3 regions of the Paenibacillus sp. FSL R7-0297 genome follow, and region 3 is predicted to be linked to each of the others. Evidence: riboswitches for the same ligand, from Rfam matches in the RefSeq annotation. Region 3 holds a riboswitch; each other region holds the start of a gene.
The links. A riboswitch is a leader RNA that binds a small molecule or an ion and turns the genes downstream of it on or off. The one in region 3 is predicted to bind cyclic di-AMP.
Positions count from the first base shown of each region.

Region 1: another riboswitch for cyclic di-AMP. It lies ahead of MKZ24_RS01785 (hypothetical protein); the one in region 3 lies ahead of MKZ24_RS20085 (APC family permease).
Region 2: another riboswitch for cyclic di-AMP. It lies ahead of MKZ24_RS04170 (C40 family peptidase); the one in region 3 lies ahead of MKZ24_RS20085 (APC family permease).

Region 1 is NZ_JBBPAQ010000001.1:422,154-428,805, forward strand. Features, by position in the region: gene MKZ24_RS01750 (CHAD domain-containing protein) at 1-520, shown strand, start outside; gene MKZ24_RS01755 (thioredoxin family protein) at 700-1,041, opposite strand; gene MKZ24_RS01760 (MerR family transcriptional regulator) at 1,104-1,469, opposite strand; gene MKZ24_RS01765 (ThuA domain-containing protein) at 1,607-2,242, opposite strand; gene MKZ24_RS01770 (SDR family NAD(P)-dependent oxidoreductase) at 2,316-3,038, opposite strand; gene ytxJ (bacillithiol system redox-active protein YtxJ) at 3,272-3,598, shown strand; gene MKZ24_RS01780 (glutaredoxin family protein) at 3,595-3,837, shown strand; cyclic di-AMP (ydaO/yuaA leader) riboswitch at 4,537-4,704, shown strand; gene MKZ24_RS01785 (hypothetical protein) at 4,881-5,324, shown strand; gene MKZ24_RS01790 (hypothetical protein) at 5,827-6,015, opposite strand; gene MKZ24_RS01795 (hypothetical protein) at 6,534-6,652, opposite strand, start outside.
Region 2 is NZ_JBBPAQ010000001.1:982,339-988,990, forward strand. Features, by position in the region: gene MKZ24_RS04150 (YwhD family protein) at 1-298, opposite strand, end outside; gene MKZ24_RS04155 (M1 family metallopeptidase) at 403-2,418, shown strand; gene MKZ24_RS04160 (hypothetical protein) at 2,463-3,260, shown strand; cyclic di-AMP (ydaO/yuaA leader) riboswitch at 3,478-3,616, shown strand; gene MKZ24_RS04165 (C40 family peptidase) at 3,674-4,102, shown strand; cyclic di-AMP (ydaO/yuaA leader) riboswitch at 4,490-4,633, shown strand; gene MKZ24_RS04170 (C40 family peptidase) at 4,639-5,130, shown strand; gene MKZ24_RS04175 (GNAT family N-acetyltransferase) at 5,379-5,864, shown strand; gene MKZ24_RS04180 (c-type cytochrome) at 5,991-6,347, shown strand; gene MKZ24_RS04185 (4a-hydroxytetrahydrobiopterin dehydratase) at 6,453-6,652, opposite strand, start outside.
Region 3 is NZ_JBBPAQ010000001.1:4,553,677-4,560,328, reverse strand. Features, by position in the region: gene MKZ24_RS20100 (FecCD family ABC transporter permease) at 1-349, opposite strand, end outside; gene MKZ24_RS20095 (FecCD family ABC transporter permease) at 361-1,419, opposite strand; gene MKZ24_RS20090 (iron-hydroxamate ABC transporter substrate-binding protein) at 1,638-2,660, opposite strand; gene MKZ24_RS20085 (APC family permease) at 2,859-4,676, opposite strand; cyclic di-AMP (ydaO/yuaA leader) riboswitch at 4,805-4,964, opposite strand; gene MKZ24_RS20080 (disulfide oxidoreductase) at 5,191-5,625, opposite strand; gene MKZ24_RS20075 (DsbA family protein) at 5,622-6,377, opposite strand; gene MKZ24_RS20070 (ATP-binding protein) at 6,471-6,652, opposite strand, start outside.

The DNA.
Region 1 (6,652 bases), 4.1 Mb from region 3:
ATTCCGCAAGAAGCTGGAGGAAGGGCTCCCGAAGCTGTCCGGCAAAGCTCTTGATGCGCAGTGGACCCCTTTTATCGATACACAGCTGGAGCCGCTCGCCGCCAAAAAAGATGCCAATGTGGTCATGCGCGAGCTTGAGGTCGCTTTTGAGCAGAAGAAAAAAGCCTGCAAGACCCTGTTCAAGGGGCCTGAGGCTGAATCGAAGGAAGCCTTCGAAGCTCTTCATGAGCTGCGGATTGCCGCCAAGCATCTGCGCTATACCGCTAACGCGGCCGCTTTTGCGCTGAATCAGAAATTCCATGCCCACGAGGCCATCTACAAGGATATTCAGGAGCAGCTCGGGGTGATTAATGATAAGCGGGTGTGGCTCGAAACACTGAATTCCATTGGACGTGAAGAGCTGGATGTCGGCAAAAAAACATGGGCGGCATTCACCGAAAGTCTGCGCGCAGAGGTACTGGAAGCATTGCACCAGAATGAGGTTGTCCCTGTTGTTCCTGCAGCAGAGAGCACGAAATAGCGGCATTATATATATTTCCGGTAAATACAAAGGCAGAACGCTGCATGATCCTCATGCGGCATCCTGCCTTAATTCTTGGGCTGCGGGTGCCAGGAAACGCTGCCTGGGAAGAATCGCGGGCCTGTGCTCCACCATATCGGCGGCAAAGCGGCGCTACCGCCCCTCCCCGTTACAATACCTTAAAGAGTACCGCGCACCGCTCCGGCAACTTTGTTCAACACACCCTGATATACGGATTTTGGCCGCAGGCCGACCAGCTTCTCCACAGGTTGACCTCCGCTGTATACGATCACTGTCGGCATGCTCATCACCCCGGCTTCCGATGCAAGCTCCGGCAGTTCATCACAGTCCACCTTAATCATACTTACGTCATCCCCGTATTCGGCATTCAGCTCTTCCAGAATCGGCAGCAGGGTTCTGCAGGGCGGACACCAGGACGCACCGTAATCCACCAGCACGGTTCCGCCGGCCTTCAGCTGTTCACGTACAGCTCCGGCGTTATCGGCAATTATCATAGCCATCTTAAGCCCTCCCACAAAATTTAACATTCAATATTCACAGAAACAACTTCAATCGATCCGCCTTATTCCGCTTCATTCTGCTGCTCTTGCAGAATTGAAGCCATCCGCTCCTGCAGGTTCAGCTTGATCTGATTCAGCTCAATCAGCTGACGTTCAATCTCTTCCAGCTTGCTGCGGTACAGCGGCATCACTTCTGCACAGAACGCCTCTTTATTCTTCAGAACACAGTGCAGGAATCCGGCAATCTCTTCTGTCGACAAGCCAAGATTCAAATACAGCTTAATCGTCTCCACCGTATCCACGGCAAGCGGAGAGTATTCACGGTACCCGTTGTCCTGGCGCAGCGGTTTGATCAGTCCCTGACGCTCATAATATCGCAATGAACGGACGCTTACGCCCGTAAGTGTGGCTAATTCACCTATTTTCATGGTATTCTCCCCGGGGTTCATGAGAAATGGTCTGCCCTCAGTATAAACCCTGACACTAGTGTCAGGGTCAAGGTGTTTTTTTAGAATAAACAAAAGAAACCAGCCTAAGCATAACTTAAGCTGGTCGCCACATTATCTTACAGCAGTCCGGCTGCCCATAACCCGCCTCTGCGGATCATCAGGCGGAACGGCTCTACCGAGAAGGAAGGCAGATGATGGCCGGGCATCAGGTAGACTACCCGCCCTTGTCCGAATTCATGGCACCAGGCCGCCTGCCGCATCGCCCCTCCATGGGGATATTCTGCGAGAATGGTTGATTCGAAGTATGGCACCTGCTCAAAATAGTACGGCTCATCCTCAATCACAAAGTCATTGATACCCTGCATAATCGGATGCTCCCGGTTGGGAATCGTCATATGAAGCGCGGTATAGTCCGGATGATGGGTGAAATGGGCGCCCAGCATTACGCCGAGCTCCTGATTGCGCTGCAGGGAGATTCCGTTGTGCACTACGAGCAGCCCCCCGCCGCCAGCCACATAAGACAGCAGGGCACCGCTCTGCGCAGCGGATAATTTCTCATCAGAGAATTCAGTATAGGAGACCACCAGCTTGCAGTCCGACAATTGTTCCTTGTTCATCAGCCCGTAATCCTCAGTCGAAGCCACCTGAAATTCCGGTTCCAGCAGTTGCTCAATCTCGCGGTCAACTCCGTCGAACGGATGGTACTTAACCTCGGTATAGCTGCCAAACGCAAGTGCTTTGAAGGAAGTCATTGCATTCACACCTCTCTTGTTACAAAGTTAATCTATAATTTATTAGTCCATTATTTCATATATAGCGCTGCTGTTACCAGGGCCAGTGATTGCCGTCCAGATCGATGTAAACCGGTTCCTCGCCCAGATACTTCTTATGCTCCTGAACAATATTCATGATCTTATAGGCCGACTCCTCGGGAGTTGTCACCGCTTTCAAATCCTTCTCTCCGTATATGCAAGACTGCAGCCACCCGGGATGGAAGACCATGACCTGTCCGCCCAGCATACGCAGATGGTTGTGCATCAGCGAGGACTGCATATTCAGCGCCGCCTTCGACATGCAATAGCCGTACATATTAATCCTTTTATTCCGGCTGATACTGCCGGCCTCTGAGGAGATGTTAATAATCAGACGCTGTTTGCTCTGCAGCAGCAATCCCATGAGCGCATTGCTCACTCTGAGCGCACCGAGTGTGTTCACATTATAGAGCTGCGCCATGGCCTCATCATCCATATCCACGAGTATTGTTGCTTTGTCTGCGCGGTGGATAATACCGGCATTGTTGATAATAATATCGATATGGCCCGTACTGCCGGCAATACTCCGTGCTGCTTCCTTCACACTCTCTGCGCTGCCGATATCAAGAGGGACCAGCATCAGCATGTCCTGGTATTGCGCTTGCAAAACTCCCAAAGCCTCCGATTCTGCTAAATACTGGCCAGCAAAAACTGTGTACTTATTCTCCAGAAGAAAGCGTACCATGTAAAACCCGAGCCCGCGGTCAGCACCGGTAACAAAAGCGACCCTTTTCATGAATTGCACACCCCTCATACCTGCTTATTTATGCGCAGAGCGTTACTGCATCTCTCACACATTAGCATGGCATTTAGCCTTTAACAACATCCCCCAAGGGAGGGGGGGATAAGCCTGCTGAACATTCTTTTGCTTTAATTTTGAACTATGTTACAATCAAGAATAATAGTTGTTAACAACACAATTGTTGACAAGATGCTTTCAAAATTCTATTCCAGAAAGGTGATCCTCTGATGTCTATTCAACAAATCCATACACTGGATGAACTGCAACAATACGTAGGGCAACCCGGCAAAAAATTGCTCTTCAAGCACAGCACCACCTGCCCGATCAGCGCCAAAGCAAATGAGGAGTTCCAGGCCTATACACAGAATTCCGACACGCCTGCCGCCATTGTACATGTTATCGAAGACCGTCCGGTTTCCAATCAGATTGCCGAGGATTTCGGGATTAAGCATGAATCGCCGCAGATTTTCCTGCTGGAGGATGGTGAGGTCCGCTGGAACACTTCCCACTGGAAAATCACCCGTGGCGCCATCAAGGAAGCTGTGGAGCAATGAGCCAGAACGTAATCATCTATTCCACATCCGGCTGCAGCGACTGCAATCAGGTGAAGCAGCTGCTTGAGAGCAAGGGCATTCCCTTCGAAGTCAGAGATGTGATGACCAGTACTGTCTATCAGGAAGAAGTCGAGAAGCTGGGCTTCATGGGTGTTCCAGTCACCGTATCCGGAGACCGGGCTGTCAAGGGCTTCAATCTTCCTGAGCTTCAGGAGCTTATTGAAGCAGCTGGTCGTTAATAAGCTTACCCGTATGCAAAAGGGTGCCGCCCTCCCAGCAGGGCCGGCACCTTTTTAGGGTTCAAAATTATTCTGCCGGGAAAAAACTCCGTCATAGCTTCACTCCGTTTCCACACCGCCGGGCGAAGGCATCCACCGATGACGGTTCCAGCAGATCCAGCGCCTCTTTATTGACAGTCTGCCCTTACAGAATCAAATGATAATCCCTGGAGTATGGTCCAAGTCAAGCATTCGGAAAGCGGGAATTAGGCCCTCCGGGATGTATCGTTTGCAGGGCTAGAACGGAAGCATTTTCGTAAAATCAGACTCTAATTCAGGGACAATTTGTAAACCGCCATAATTACCCTAATAACACAATCACGAATCTATTTGCCTGACGGGTAACGCATACAATAACATTTATCTCCCGTTATCTCCCGATTACTCACTAATACACCATTTTTCAAAAATCCATTATCGACGGTATTTCCGTCTAACGCATTAATATTTCCGGAGTTCCCCTGCCACTGCCTCCCAAAAATAAAAAACGGCGATTGAGCGAGATAAACGGATGATAACCGGCCACATATATGGTTTTAGTCTCCAATATTCCTTGCGAAGCAGCAATTTATTGCAAATCCGGCGCAGAAGCACTCTTTTCCATTTTTACAAAGACAATCCTAAAAGGGTATGATTCGTGTTGAAAGTTAACAGCGATAATGTGAATGCACGCTGAATTTCCGCCAAGCGGAAAACGGGGGAACCATCAGGCCGCAGGCCTACTTGGGGTGAATCCGAAGGAGACTTCAATTGCGCAGTCTCAAAAGGTAGGGCGACTCTCACCGTCCGAATCCGACAGCTAACCCCGTAAGCGTAAAGAGAGAGATCTTGATCCGCCACGATTTTGCCCCAGGCTTCTTACGCCTGTAACAAAACCGCAGCAGAGGTCCTCCTCTGTCTGCGGTTTTTTGCGCACTTATTCCGGCGGATCAGCATTTCGGCAAACCAATCAGCTATATATCCAAACAATAAAATCGCCCACATTCAGGAAGGAACGTGTCCACATGCCAGACCCATTATCGACCAAGGCAGCTGCCGCTGCCGGATTCACCGGCTATATTGAGCAATACAGCGGAACCGTATATGCACTTAGCTGTCTTCTGCTGGAGAAGGGCACCCGCGCCGATCAAGCCACAACTGCCACATTCGCGGCACTCTTTGAGCCTTGGCTAAAGGGTAGCATCCAATCGGACTTCTCCCTTGCCGCCTACAGGGAATGCATCCGGCAATGCTCGCTGGTTGCTCAAGACCGCGGCCGCTGCTCTTCTGCCTTGCTCACCTGGGAGGATCAGATTGCCAGCGCCTTATGGTACGGCATCCAGCTGCCGCTGCCCGAGATCAGCCTCATCCTGCAGCGAAGCGTTCCTGAGCTGAAAGCGCAGCTCAGAGAGATTCGCGAACATATGGCTGCTGCGCGGCCAGCTGTCCCGCGTCCGTCGGCGGGATAGGGAAAGCTGCTGGGGCCTGCACCAATAGACTCAGGCAGGCTGCTGCGATCTATGCGGACTGTAGATCCGTTATTTCGTCCGGTCAGGCCATTCAGCGATCCATGCGGACTCAGAGGACCTTAACTAACCCGTTTCGCCTCATTTTGAGCTCCATCGAACAATATAAGCGCTCCTGAGTCCGCAACGAGCAAAAAAGCAGGCTTTTTCACAAAATAAGGTCCTCTCAGTCCGCGTAGCACTACGTATGGGAGAATTCCGCTGACGGCAAGCTAATAAGTTCTCATTCCCTTAAGGCTCCAGGTTACGCTCACTGAAGCTCCCAACTTATACACATGCACGCCTTTGGCAATGTACATTTGCCTGACAATAACGAAAAGCCGCAGCTTCCGCCACGGCTCTCTATTTGCTCTCGTGCCAGCGCTTAAAACACTAACACTTGTATTGAATTCACTAACCAACCCATACCCTGTTCTTGCCTATGCTGTCTGCTCCATTCCAGAAATCAGCGCTTGCCCTTGCCGCCCTTAGCGAACCGCCAAAAAGCCATGCAGCATCCGAGCAGCCCGACGCCCAGCAAGATGGTCTGCAGTGCTCCCAGCCAGGTTGATTTGTCCGACGGGATCAGACTGCTGATAATGATCAGCAGGATGGAGACCGCGACCAGCACGGGGGTTTGTCTACTTTTTTTCACGAAAAATCACCACTCCTAATTACTAATATTACTAAGGTACACTATCTGCGGGGTTTTAACCAGTTTGGGGGGGGTTGTGATCACTCTATAGAACAGCATTATTCATAAGCCCAATCCGGTTGATTCGCTAAATCACTTACATGCAACTAATTAATAACATCCTATCCCCCGCTTCACATAAGTCTATCTGTTTAGATACGAGGATTAACAATAACATTGCAAATCAGTTTTATCGTGGATATAATATGTCTGTAATAACTATTTAGTGAAATTAAAGGAGACCGGGCTATGACGGAGTTTTGGGAAACAAGCTTCATAGAAAAACAAACGAGACCTGATGCGCCTCGGATAGATTCCGGTACCGCATCGCCTGCCTTGCCTGCTCCAGCAGTTCGGGCACTTGGCTGAGTGCTCCGGCCTGACCGGAGACCATAATCGTTACATTCAGCTTGAGGATTCCGCCCAGCGACGAGATCAGCTCCTGAGCGAAAGCAAGCAGCCTTGCCTATATCCACAAATTATTTCATGCTCTTAAATCCCTTATTCTTAAGGAACATCGAGACGGCCAGCGCCAATACGATGATCCCGCCCCCTGTCATGAATCCCTTAAAATATATACGCACTTCAGATCCGTTAG
Region 2 (6,652 bases), 3.6 Mb from region 3:
AGGCGGTAATTCCGCCGTAGAACTGGCCCTCCGGTGTACGGTCCACAGCGACCCAGACTACCCAGACCTGTCTTCCTTCCGGTACATCCTCACGGTTCACGGAGAACTTAATCCCCTTCTCCACTTTGCTCTTGGCATGCATGGCACCGATATCGATAACGGCGATACCTTGATCAATAATAACAGGCGATACATTACCCAGATCAATGGAGCCTGCCCCGAAGCCTTTATGCTTACTCTTGGCATTCACAATATTCAAGGCAATCTGCTTTTTGCCCTCTGGTTGTACGTTATCCACAAGTGCACATCCTTTCCATTCACTAATTATTTAATTTTAGCTAATAATGCGCCGATTGCAAACATATACATCCCGTAGATGCTTGTCACGGGAGGAATCACAGTATGAAGCCACATTCATTAAGGTATACCCTCATCTTCGCAGCTCTGGCTGTTCTCACCTTGCTTGGAGGCGGAATATGGTTTCTTTCAGGGCATAGCCCTGCCGTATGGACTGCCTCTGCCCCAAAAGAGGCCAAGTCCCCCGCCGTCCTGCCGCAGCAGCAAATTGTGCAGTCCACTCTTCCGGAGATCACTCCGCCTCCAGTGTCGGAGGTTTTAAGCCAGCGTGTGGTGGAATACCACATGGATGTTCAGCTGCTGGCCGATACGGGAACCTTAACAGCTTCCGAAACGGTGACCTGGATCCATCCGGGCAAAAAACCGGTCCAAGAGCTCTATTTCCACCTTTATCCCAATGCATTCGCTTCCGGCAATACAACCTTTATGAAGGAATCCGGAGGAACTCTCCGGGGCGACTCTATGCCTGCGGGCGGATACGGCAGCCTGACGCTGACGGATCTGCGGACCTCCGAGGGGATTTCGTTAATGCAGCGCACCCAGTATGTACAGCCTGACGACGGCAATGTGAATGACAAGACCCTGCTTAAGGTCCACCTGCCCCAGCCGGTAAACGGTGGTGAGAGCGTAACACTCAAACTCCAGTTTGAGGTCAAGCTGCCGAAAATATTCGCCCGTATGGGAACCGCCGGCAACTTCGTCATGGCCGGCCAATGGTTCCCCAAGCTCAGCGTCTACGAGCCTGCTGGCACAAGAGGAGCACAGGAGGAAGGCTGGAACCTGCATCAGTACCATGGCACATCTGAGTTCTACAGTGACTTCGGTATTTACAATGTAACCATCTCCGTCCCGTCTGATTACAAGGTTGCCGCCACCGGATTTCCGGTGAAGAACGCGCGGCTGGTACAGGACCGCAAAATCTATCAGTTCTACGCAGATGATGTTCATGACTTCGCCTGGGCGGCATCGCCGGATTTTGTGGTTGCCGAGAAGGCCTTCTCCGCGCCGCAGGTGCCCGGAGTAAAGATCAAGCTCTATCTGGACCCGCTGCATAAGGATCTTCAGGAGCGCTACTTCCAGGCCGCAGAGGCTGCCCTGACCGCCTTCAGCAAATGGTACGGCCCGTATCCATACTCCACCTTATCCATTGTAGTCCCGCCTGAATCTGGCAATGGGGCCGGGGGGATGGAATATCCGACGCTGATCACTGCCTTCGGTGCTGCCGAGGCATCGCCCGGCACCTCGCTTGAACGGACCGTGATCCATGAGATCGGTCACCAGTATTTCTATGGCATGGTCGCCAGCAATGAATTCGAGGAGGCGTGGCTGGATGAGAGCTTCACCTCATATGCCGAAGATCGGCTGATGGAGCAGGAATATGGCGTTGCCTCAAGCCTCCCGCTGCAGTCCAGTCTGGTCTCCTCCTCGCAGCCGCTCAATCTGGAGACGTGGAAATACACCGGAGATGATGCCTACACGCGCAATGTCTATATCCGGGGCAAGCTGGTGCTCCGTGACATCGAACGGTTAGCAGGAGCCAAGAGCATGGATGCCATTCTCGCTGCCTATACCCGTAAATACCGCTTCAAGCATCCCTCGACCGCTGACTTCCAGAAGATTGTGGAGAAAGTGAACAAGCAATCCTGGCAGACTTATTTTGACCAGTATGTCTACAGCGGCGGAGCCCCTGATTTTGCAGTAGATGACATCAGCCTCACGGCCAAGCGGGGCGGCGGTGGCGGAGCAGGCATCCAATATGATGCGGTAGTTGAGGTAAGCAACAAGGGCAGCCATTATGGGGATGTCCCTGTGAAATTCATTTTCTCGGACGGGTACTCGGTACAGCAATACTGGAACGGCGAAGGGAAGGCAACATCGTTTGAATTATCGTATAAAGCGCCTCTGGTCTCCGCCGAGATTGATCCGGGACATTCCATACTGCTGGAGAGCAAGCATCTTAATAATTTCAGAATGGCGGAGCTTGAGCACACTACTCTTTCCCGCTGGACGCTCAGTGCGACGACACTGCTTGAAACCCTGCTCGGAACTCTTGTCTGGTGAGGTGAAGGATTGTGAAAATTTCGATAACCCGCGGTTGGCACAGCATGAAAGAGCAATTTTATATCCTGATTCTGCTATTTATCTACCGGCTGTTCTGGGGCTACTTCATGTACAAATTCATTAAAAGCGCCGTCATTCCGGTACTGCTGCGTTATCCGGATGCGAACGCCGGCGGCAGTAGCATAGGCAGGCTGCTGTATTATATTGAAGGGCAGACTGCATTGCACACGGACCCGGACGTCCGGCAATGGCTATGGCTGCTCCTGGCACTGACTGTGTTGCGGCTGCTGCTCTCCCCCTTTATCCGGGCGGGCCTGCTGCATGAGCTTCACCAGGAACGCGCCGGGGAGCGCGGACTGTTCTTTTTTCCCGGGATGAAGCGTTATGGTCTGCCTGTCCTGCTGTTCAGTCTCGTTGAATGGGCGCTGGTCCTTCTGCCGCTCTATTGGCTGCTGCCGAAGATGTACCGTCTGCTTCTGAACGGCATTCTCGATTATCCGCTGCTGCTGACGCTCGTGCCTTATGTGCTGGGCTGGCTCATCTACCTCTTCCTTATCCGCAAGCTGCTGCTGTATATGCAGTTTGGTTATACTGCAGGCACGGGCATGCTCCCTTCGCTGCTGATCTGTCTGAAAGTCCTTCTGCACTCCATCGGGATATCTGTCATTTTGGGCGCAGGAAGTCTGGTGATGCTGATCCTCTGCGGCGCTGCAGCGCTCTTCTTTCCGGGTCTCCCGGCCCTGCTCCTGCGCCAGGCTGCCCCTCTGCCATCCACTCTATTCAAAATGTGGGGCATAGCCGCGCAGTATCATCTCTGGTCCAGTAAATCATTCCCACAATAATCGGCCGCCAAAACGGCATACTAAAAGAGTCATCGCCCCTCTGGTGAGGTGCATGACTCTTTTTTGTTTACAGCTGCGACAAGTGCATTTGCAAAACTGTAAATCCTTTGGTACAATGATGCCTGTACTACTAGTAACAAATTTGTAATCTTTCAAATGGAATTATGCAGCTATGTAACCGAAGCCATTAACCTTATGTCGATATGTCACTATTCTGGTGCACAAAACGCCGAATTCCCAGCACCGGGGAGTGGGGGAACCATATTTTGGGTGAATTGATCTCGCTTTAGAGGGGTCATAGGGGAACCTTCTACCGAATCCTTAAGCTAACCTCGCAGGCCTTGGAAGGAGTACATCTTTTGAGAAGTCAGAACTTTAAGAAGAAATGCACCACAGCAGCGCTAGGTCTTGTGATGGTATTTACACTCGGAGCGGGCAGCGCTTTCGCAGATTCCAAAATGGATACTGTGATCTCAAAAACCATTGGAACGTCATATAAAACCGGGGGCACCAGCACCAGCGGCTTTGATTGTTCCGGATTCACCAAATACGTATTCAAGAGTATCGGCCTGACCTTGCCGCGCACCTCTAAGGCACAGTACAGCGTTGGAACAGCCGTATCCAAGAGTAATTTGCGTTCCGGTGATTTGGTATTCTTCAATACCCTGGGCAACGGAGTTTCCCATGTCGGTATTTATGTTGGCAATGGAAAATTCGCACAATCCTCCACTTCGCGTGGTGTAACCATCAGTTCGCTGAGTCAGGCATACTGGGCCAACCGCTACGTTGGCGCTAAAAGAGTAATGAGCACAACAGCCTACCAAGCTGTCGCTTACGATTGAACCCTTGAACATTTCCTCGAATATTTGTACCTCTAACATCTAAATGTAACTTATACGAGCCCGGTTTTGATTATTGCCGTAATCATTTCCGGGTTTTTCCTTTTCCTTATTCTACCTTTTACACTCATCTGCAGGCCCTGAAACACCTTTTTATCCCAAATCCAAAGAAAATTCATCAACAGCTCACCCGCTGCGTTAAATATGAGTCTTTCTATGCAGCTATAACTCTAAAAAACGCAAAAAAAATGCATTAATATGTTATAAGTGATTGCCAAGCGCCCTAGTCTTTGCTACAATTATCGCAGTGAGCTTTTAGTAACATTTTTGTAATTATTGAATCGCTTTTAACAAAGGTTTTGTCATGTATTGAATAACAGCTAATCCTAATCAACAGTCGTGCCGAGTTCCCTAAAGATTTAGGGAAACGGGGGAACCAACTTTGGGTGAATTGACCTCCTATTCTAAGAGGGGTCATAGGGGACCTTCAACCGAACCCTTAAGCTAACCTCGTAGGCATTTGGAAGGGGTATTTACTTTTGAAGAAGAAGCTAGCAGCCGCAGTACTAAGCTTTTCCATCATCTTCACCATTGGAGCAGGAAGCGCTTTCGCGGATTCCAAAATGGATAAAGTTATCGACAAAGCCATCGGGACCAAATACGTATCCGGCGGTGTATCCACGAACGGTTTTGATTGCTCCGGATTTACAATGTATGTTTTTGATAAGATCGGAATTAACCTGCCCCACCAATCCGGCTCCCAATATCAGATGGGCACTGCTATATCCCGTGATGAGATGAGACCGGGCGATCTTGTATTCTTCAATACAAGCGGCAAAGGCGTTTCCCATGTCGGTATTTATGTTGGTGACGGTGAGTTCGCACATGCTTCTTCCTCGCGTGGTGTAACCATCAGTTCGCTGAGTGACAGCTACTACGTCAACCGCTACGTTGGCGCCAAACGGATTATGAGTACAGATGCTTACAAGACTGTAGCTACTGATTCCGAAGACAATGACGATGTGCAATAATTTGTCCTAAATATAAGCGCTTTTCCAGGATTTTTGCCGAAATCTTGGAGGAGGGCTTATTTTTTTGTCTATAAAATTACTTACCCCGCTCTATATTTGTAAAACATCAATTCGGCCCTTTCCTAAAATATTTTTTGGCGTTTGTCAAGTTCCGGTCTATCTGCAAGGTTTTTGCGTCGTATCCTGCTCATTTTGTATATAATATTTATAGAATGAAGTAATGTTCCCTTGAAAGGTGGCCTCCGCTTATGATAAGTTCTCCGGTATCTTTTTATGTTGTTGCTATGGAGTCGCGGCATGGCGCTGAGATCTGTGAGTGGAACTATAGGCCCCCGTATAATATTTACGGCTGGATGCCCTGGGAGCAGATGCAGGCGCTCGGTGTTGAATTCGGTGATCCGCAGCTGCGCAGCGAACAATACGTTTCCATCGTGAACGGACAGGGAATCCTATGCGGCTTCGCCCAGCTGTTCCCTATGGAGGGTGTAGTCCGGCTCGGAATCGGCATGCGGCCCGATCTGTGCGGTCATGGCATGGGACATCTCTTCATGAAGGCCATCGTTCAGGCGGCTCTGTTGCGTTATCCGGAACGGGAGATCGATTTGGAGGTACTGACCTGGAATCAGCGGGCCATCCGTGCTTACCAGAAATGCGGATTTACCATAACGGATACTTATGAACGAAGAACTCCATCTGGCGATAAACCATTTTATTGTATGGTCTATGAGAAATAGCATTCCACTTCTGTATGTATGCAAATTTCCCAGGAGTTTCGTTCATTTTTTTGACACAAATACTATGATAACGCTTCACCATCCGGTATAATGAAGGAAGCAGCTTACATGAAGGGACGGATGCAGATGCAGAAATGGATCATGAGCGGTTTGTTTTTTGCCGCCTGTGCCTTTGCCGTGGTCTTAATGTTTACCCTGCCCGGCAAAGCCGAGGTGGCTGAAGAGAACAAGCCTACAATGCCTGAGGTTGTGCTGGACGCAGCCAGCGCGGAGGCCCTGGTAAAAGCCAACTGCATCACCTGCCACGGGGATCAGCTTCAGGGCGGTGTAGGGCCGAACCTGCAGCAGGAGGGCGCTCAGCATGACGCGGCGCAGATTTACAGCATTGTGACCAAGGGACGCGGGCAGATGCCTTCTTTCAAAGACAAACTAGCCCCTGAGGAAATTGCGAATGTCGCTTTATGGCTGGCCGAGAAGAAATAATAACATGCCCAAAGCAAAATGCCCGCTGCAAAAGATACCTGGTATCCTTGCACGGGCATTTTTATGGATCAGGCAGTACTGTCATTTCCATAAGGATCCTGTCCTCTAACGGTTTTTCTCAAAAGCCTCGTTAATTTCATTGGCCTGGCGGATATCCAGCTTCTGCACATCTGCAGGCAGACGCACGATAACGGTCTTGTAATCAATGGTGATATGCGGGTGATGGTCGAACGCTTCCGAGATCGCAGCAACCTCATCTACAAAGGCAATTCCCTTCATATATTCATTGAACATATATTTGCGTA
Region 3 (6,652 bases):
GGACAAATGAAATGAAGATCAGCACTGCAAATCCTGCTCCGGCGTTAATACCTAGAGTTGAAGGTTCGGCAAGAGCATTGCGCGACAGGCCTTGCAGAATAGATCCTGATACTGCGAATCCCGCCCCGATGAGCAATGAGATCACTATACGCGGCAGCCGAAAATCAAACAAAATCAGGTTCTGCTGTTTGGTTCCTTCACCGAGCAGAGTATGTAGAACATCAAATGGTGATAAGCGCATGAAGCCGGTATTCATACTGACAATAAAAATAATGATGATAAGTACAGCAAGCAGCATTAGAATACCGGCTTCTCTGGTGCGGCGCGATTTCGCTGAGGGTACAGACATGGTCCTGTTCATTACAGCTCCCCCTTGCGCTTGCTGGCCAGATAGATGAAGAACGGTACGCCGATTACTGCAATCAGGGCACCTATTGGTGTTTCATAAGGCGCATTAATCATTCTCGCAGCGATATCGGCAAAGAGGATCAGCACGCTCCCGAGTACTGCCGAGCAAGGAATGATCCAGCGGTAATCCACCCCCACCAGATAACGGGTAATATTCGGAATCATTAATCCGACAAAAGCAATCGGCCCCACCGTCGAGACTGCCGCTCCGGCAAGAATGACCACAATGATCATCCCTGCGGTCTGTACCAGCCGTGTGCGCTGCCCCAGTCCTGCGGCAACATCCCTTCCCAGGCTTAACAGCGTGATGGAACGCGAGAGCACCAGCGACCCGATAAGCGCACATGCAACCCAGGGGGACATAATCTTGAGCTGTGTCCAGTTGGCTCCGCCAATCCCTCCTGCCATCCAGAACGCGATATCCTGGGAGAGGTGATACAGAATGGCGATGCCTTGGCTGAGCGCCAGCAGCATGGCACTGACCGCAGCACCCGCTAAGGTCAGGCGTAGCGGTGTCAGCCCGCTATGGGACAGCGAACCGATGCCGAAGACTAAGAGCGATGCCACAGCTGCTCCAATGAAGCAGTAGATCATGATATACATGAAAGACAGCGAAGGGGCAAAGGCGAAAGCCAATGCCAGGCCAACACCGGCTCCGGCGTTAAGTCCCAGCAGCCCCGAATCCGCCAGCGGATTCCGGGTCATCCCCTGCATGATCGCGCCGGCAACAGCAAAACATGCACCCACCAGCGCTCCGGCCAAAGCGCGGGGGATCCGCAGCTCCCGGATGACCTGATGCTGTCCCAGCTCCGGATTGAAACGGAAGACAGCTTCCCATACAGTAGCCAGCCGGATATCTGCCGCTCCTACCGATACAGACAGCATCAGCCCGAAGACGATGGCGGCTATTCCGAGCAGCAGGATCGTAGCTGCAGCCACCGGCCGCGACTTGATGGGTTTATCCTCTGCAGCCGTAGAAGGATTGAGGTTAGAACGTGTGGATGAAACCATAAGCCGTCTCCTTAACAGGATTATTACTTGCTTCTAATTGATTATCATTCTCATTATCGCAAATATATGAATATTGTACAAGCAGATAACGCGTAATCTATACTGGACGCCCTCATCTATCGCTCCATTTAAAAAAGGTGCAGATCATCGTATCCGGGGATACAAGGACCTGCACACTCTCTACCGGCAAAAGCTGATTACCGGCATTTGAACGCTGCTTATTTTACAAGACTGCTCAGAGCATCATCAATTGTTTTGGAGTTAGCTATAGGACCGCTGTACAGCCAGCTGGTTGATCTGCCAAACTCATGAACATTCCCCGCCTTAACAGCCGGAATCCCCTTCCAGATCGCGCCATCCGTAACTTCAGCAGCATCCGCCCCGTCACTGTTCACAAGGATGATATGATCTGCAGTCAGCTCAGACAATTTCTCAAGTGAAATGGGATTCCACGTTGCTCTGGACTCTGCAGGAATTTCGGTAACCAGATTCGGAAGCTTCAGGCCAAGGTCACCATACAGGACTGCCCCGCTGCTGCGGGTTTCATCTACTATATAGAAGTTCTTGGATACCAGCCAGAGGATGGCAACAGACTCATCGCCGATCGCAGCAGAGATTTTTGTTTTGGCTTCCGCCGCTTTTTGATCATAGGCAGCAATGGCTGCTTCAGCTTCCGGCGTTTTGTTCAGTAGCTCACCGATCTGGAGCAGCGATTTGCGCCAGTCTTTACTGATTTCATCGCCGAGTACATACGTAGGTGCGATTTTGTTCAACTGATCATACAGACCGTTCTGGACTGTGCCTTCCGATTGTACGATGTGGAAGTCCGGTGCAAAACTAGTTACGGCTTCGAGTGGAAGGTCATAGCTGATGGTTGGAACATCCTTAAGCTCAGCTGCGAGGTAATCCTGAGTGCCGTTTGTCACGGACCATTGGGCAACCGGAGTCACGCCGAGTGCGACCAGATAGTCTTCCAGATAAGAAGCAAGCACACGCTGCGGGTTCGCAGGGATAGTGACTTTATGTCCCATGGCATCCGTTACTGATTGGTCTACCGCTGGGGCTGTCGTTTCTTCCGGTGCAGTTGTAGCTTCTGCAGTTGTTGCAGGTGCCGTAGTTGCCGCTCCTCCGTTATTGACTGCATTGTTATTCCCGCATGCGGATAGTAACAACGTCGTGGTCATGAGTCCGGCCATAGCCAGCTTCATGCTTGTTGATCTTTGCAGGTTGAACGAAAACATATAATACCCCTCCTGTATATACATTCATTATTGGTCAAAGGTGATTGTGGCCTTCGCCTCACATAAACTGATGATATTGATTCTCATTCTCTCTGTCAACTAAATTATCTGGTTCCATGTACACTCACACTGCGCATAACAAAAAACGGCTGCTCCCGCAACCTGCGGAAACAACCGTTTTACATATAAAGGGTATGTCTATTTGTGCAAATGATACGGCACAGTTGCTATAACGATATCCTTCTGATTCATCAGATAAGAGCGGATGAACAAGCTGGTCTGATTATGCAGAATCGCCTGCCACCAATGCTTCGTAACAAATTGCGGAATGAGTACAGTAATATGGTCTGTTGAAGCGGTTTTCCACTCCACCGTATCGATGAATTTCACCAGCGGGCGGATGATGCTGCGGTAACGCGAGCGGAGTACAATCAGGCGAACCCCAGGGTTCCACTCTTCCCACTTCTGTTCCATTTTGTGAATCTCTTCTTCATCGAATCCGACATATACAGCCACCACATTCTCAGTCAATGACTTCGCATAGCTGATTGAATGCAGTACCGCGCGGGTGACACCGGCAACAGGTACAACCACTGTGCTTCCTTTAATGCAAGGTTTATCCGTAGCCGGACAAATGCGCAGCTGATCGGCAATATTCATATAATGGCGGTGAATCCGGTGGAACACGATGATTACAAGCGGCAGGAAGATGAAGGCCATCCATACACTCGAGAATTTAGTAATAATGAAGATGAGCGTAATGGTCAAGGTTGTGAGCATGCCTACTGTATTCACTGCGAATTTGCTCTGCCAGCCCTTAGGCTTGGTTCTGTACCACTGGACCATCATGCCAAGCTGTGAAAGGGTAAACGGAATGAATACCCCAACGGCGTATAATGGAATCAACCCTTCGGTATTACCGTGAAAAGCGGCTACAAGCACAGCCGACATTACGCCGAGGAAAATAATGCCGTTGGAGAATCCCAGCCGGTCTCCGCGTACCATGAAGGCGTGGGGTAAATATTTGTCTTTGGCGAACATGAATGCCAGCAGCGGGAATGCCGAATACGCTGTATTCGCCGCCAGGAACAAGATTACTGCGGTGATGCCTTGGATGAAGAAGTACAAACCGCCGCGGCCAAAGGTAGACTCGGTAATCTGCGACACAACCGTTGCTTTCTCGTTCGGCATGATACCGTACCAATAAGCCAAAAGCGTAATCCCCGTGAACATAGCCCCGAGAATCAGACCCATAAGCACCAGTGTTTTAGCCGCATTTTTCTCAGCCGGTGCTTTGAAGTTAGGGATCGCATTAGATACAGCTTCTACCCCGGTCAGTGCCGAACAGCCGGAGCTGAAGGCCTTAAGCAGAAGGAACATACTGACATTCGATACCGCCGAGCCGATCTCAGGAACCTGGGCATGAGCACCGCCGGTTGCATACTTGAAGACTCCCGCGATAATCAGCACAAAGATGGAGACGACGAACAGATATACCGGAATGGCTATGAATGAAGCTGATTCAGTAACCCCCCGCAGATTGACAATCGTTAAGAGCAGAATGACAGTAACCGCTATAAGTACACTATGATTATGAAGACCCGGGAACGCTGATGTGATCGCATCCGTTCCCGCCGAGGCGCTTACCGCCACCGTTAAAATATAATCCACCAGCAAAGAGCCTCCGGCAAGCAAGCCGGTATGAACCCCGAGATTAGTTTTGGCGACAATATAGGCGCCTCCGCCCTGCGGATAAGCAAAAATGGTCTGCCGATAAGACAGGATTAAGATGACCAGCAGGCCCAATACGGCTAATGCAATTGGCAATGAGTACCAGATAGCTGTGAAGCCTGCGGCCACGAGTACAATTAAGATTTGTTCTGTTCCGTAGGCTACAGACGAGAGCGCATCAGAAGACAGGACAGCCAGTGCTTTCACCTTGGATAACTTTTCATGATCGAGTTCGTTCGACTTCATCGGACGCCCGATCAATAGTCGTTTTACCTTGCTTACCATTGTAGTAACATTTCCTCTCTTTGTTAAGTTGAAACGGCAGTACCGCGCGCTGTTTTCATAAGTGGATTTCATAAATGCAGGCACAGAAATAGGCATACGGAAATGATCCGCATGCCTTGAGTGCATGGTCATTATCCCACTATTGCTTACGAGGTTAGCTGGCGGATTCGGGCTGTGGTAGCCCTACGGTTTTCGAGTCTGCTGACCCGCTTCCGATTCACCCCGTTGGCACTCGGCCAAGTTTGGTTCCCCCGTTTTTCCTTCCGGAAAATTCAGCGCATATTCAACTTCTCACAAGGACTAATATTAATCTACAATGACTCTTCCGTAAAGCGTTGAAACAAATGAAAAAAGAATGAAAAACAACCAAAACAACCAAATCCATGATCCGGTATGTCTTGATCTTTCATTCTCTTTCATTATCACTTTATCGCGTGATTTTACAGCATTTCTGCTTAATAATTTACACTCAATTTAAGGGAAATAGTTACTCTTCATTCTGCCTGACGGCTTCTTACTCACCTGCATCCTCTTTACGCCCTGTCCATAGCAGAATTGTGATTAATGCGAACGCAATGAGTGCCAGCAGCGGGATGGTGATGAATCCGAAATAATTCAGATAATCCGTGTTGCACGGGACACCGATTGTACATGGAAGCACCTTGCTAAGTGCCGGAATTTTCTGCTCTGCGTAATGATAGATCGAAATGCTTCCGCCAATCAAACTTAAGGGCAGCACATAAGGGATAATGCGCTTATCCCCCCGGTAAGTGGCGATTCCGAGCAAAATAAGCTGCGGGTACATAAATATCCGCTGAAACCAGCATAGCTTGCAGGGCTCATATTTCAGCACTTCACTGAGATACAGACTGCCTGCTACAGCAACAACCGAGACGAACCAGGCCAAGTAGAGACAATTCCGGCGGCAGAATGCAGAGAATTTATTCATTGTGCAGCCACAGCTTCCGCAGCTACCTTGATTTGAGCATCAATTTCCTCCATATTAAAAGGTTCATTCACCTTGACTCCATTCACAAACAGTGATGGCGTGTTGGTTACACCGGTGTCTGTGCCAACCTGGATATCTCTCTCCAGTTCGCTTTCATAGGTCTTGTCTTCAATATCCTTACGCAGCAGGTCGAAGTCAATGGGCAGTTCTAATTGCTGTGCCAGACTTACCAGGAAGTCCGGTGTTGCCCACTCCACCTTTTCTTCACCCTGGTTAGCATAGATGGCATCGAAGAATTTCCAGAAAGCCTCTTCATTCTGATGATATACGGACAGTGCCGCTAGTGAAGCTGTTCTCGAATCTGTACCAATAAAGGCCAGGTTGACGAAGTAAAAGGCTGCTTTATCCTGATTGACATACTCCTGAACGATTTGCGGTTTAATCACCCCGGTGAACTGGGCGCAAGCCGGACATTTGTAATCGCCGAATTCAACGATTTTGACTGGAGCATCTTCTTTGCCCAGCCGTGCCATTTCACTGTAATTGAAGTCAACGGGAGCCGCAGCAGATCCTGTGGTTGAGCCGTCCTTCGAGGCCAGCATGAATAATCCCACAAAAATAATAACGACTAACGCCACTGTACTCACGATCAGGATTCTCGTTTTCTGCTTCTGCTGCTCCTGCTCTGCCCGGCGTTTCTCCTGCTTGCTCATCTGGGGAAGCGCGACATTGTTCTTTTTCGGTTTGCTCAAAGAGAGTTCCTTTCTGTCCATAGGACTTTCGTGATAAAAGATAAGTTACTTTAAAATTATATAATTAAAGTTCTCTCCTTGGCAAACTCTACATTATACGGCTTTGGTAGTCGCAGGCACTCCGCTGTCTTCATTTTCTTGGTTGTAAATCAGCTCCGGCGATAAATCCAGCGACTGTAGCACAATTCTGAAAAAGAACTGGGTCCCGCCGCCCGGCGCCGGTTCCGCCCATATTTCTCCCTGCATAAGCTCCACCAGCTTCTTGCAAATGGCCA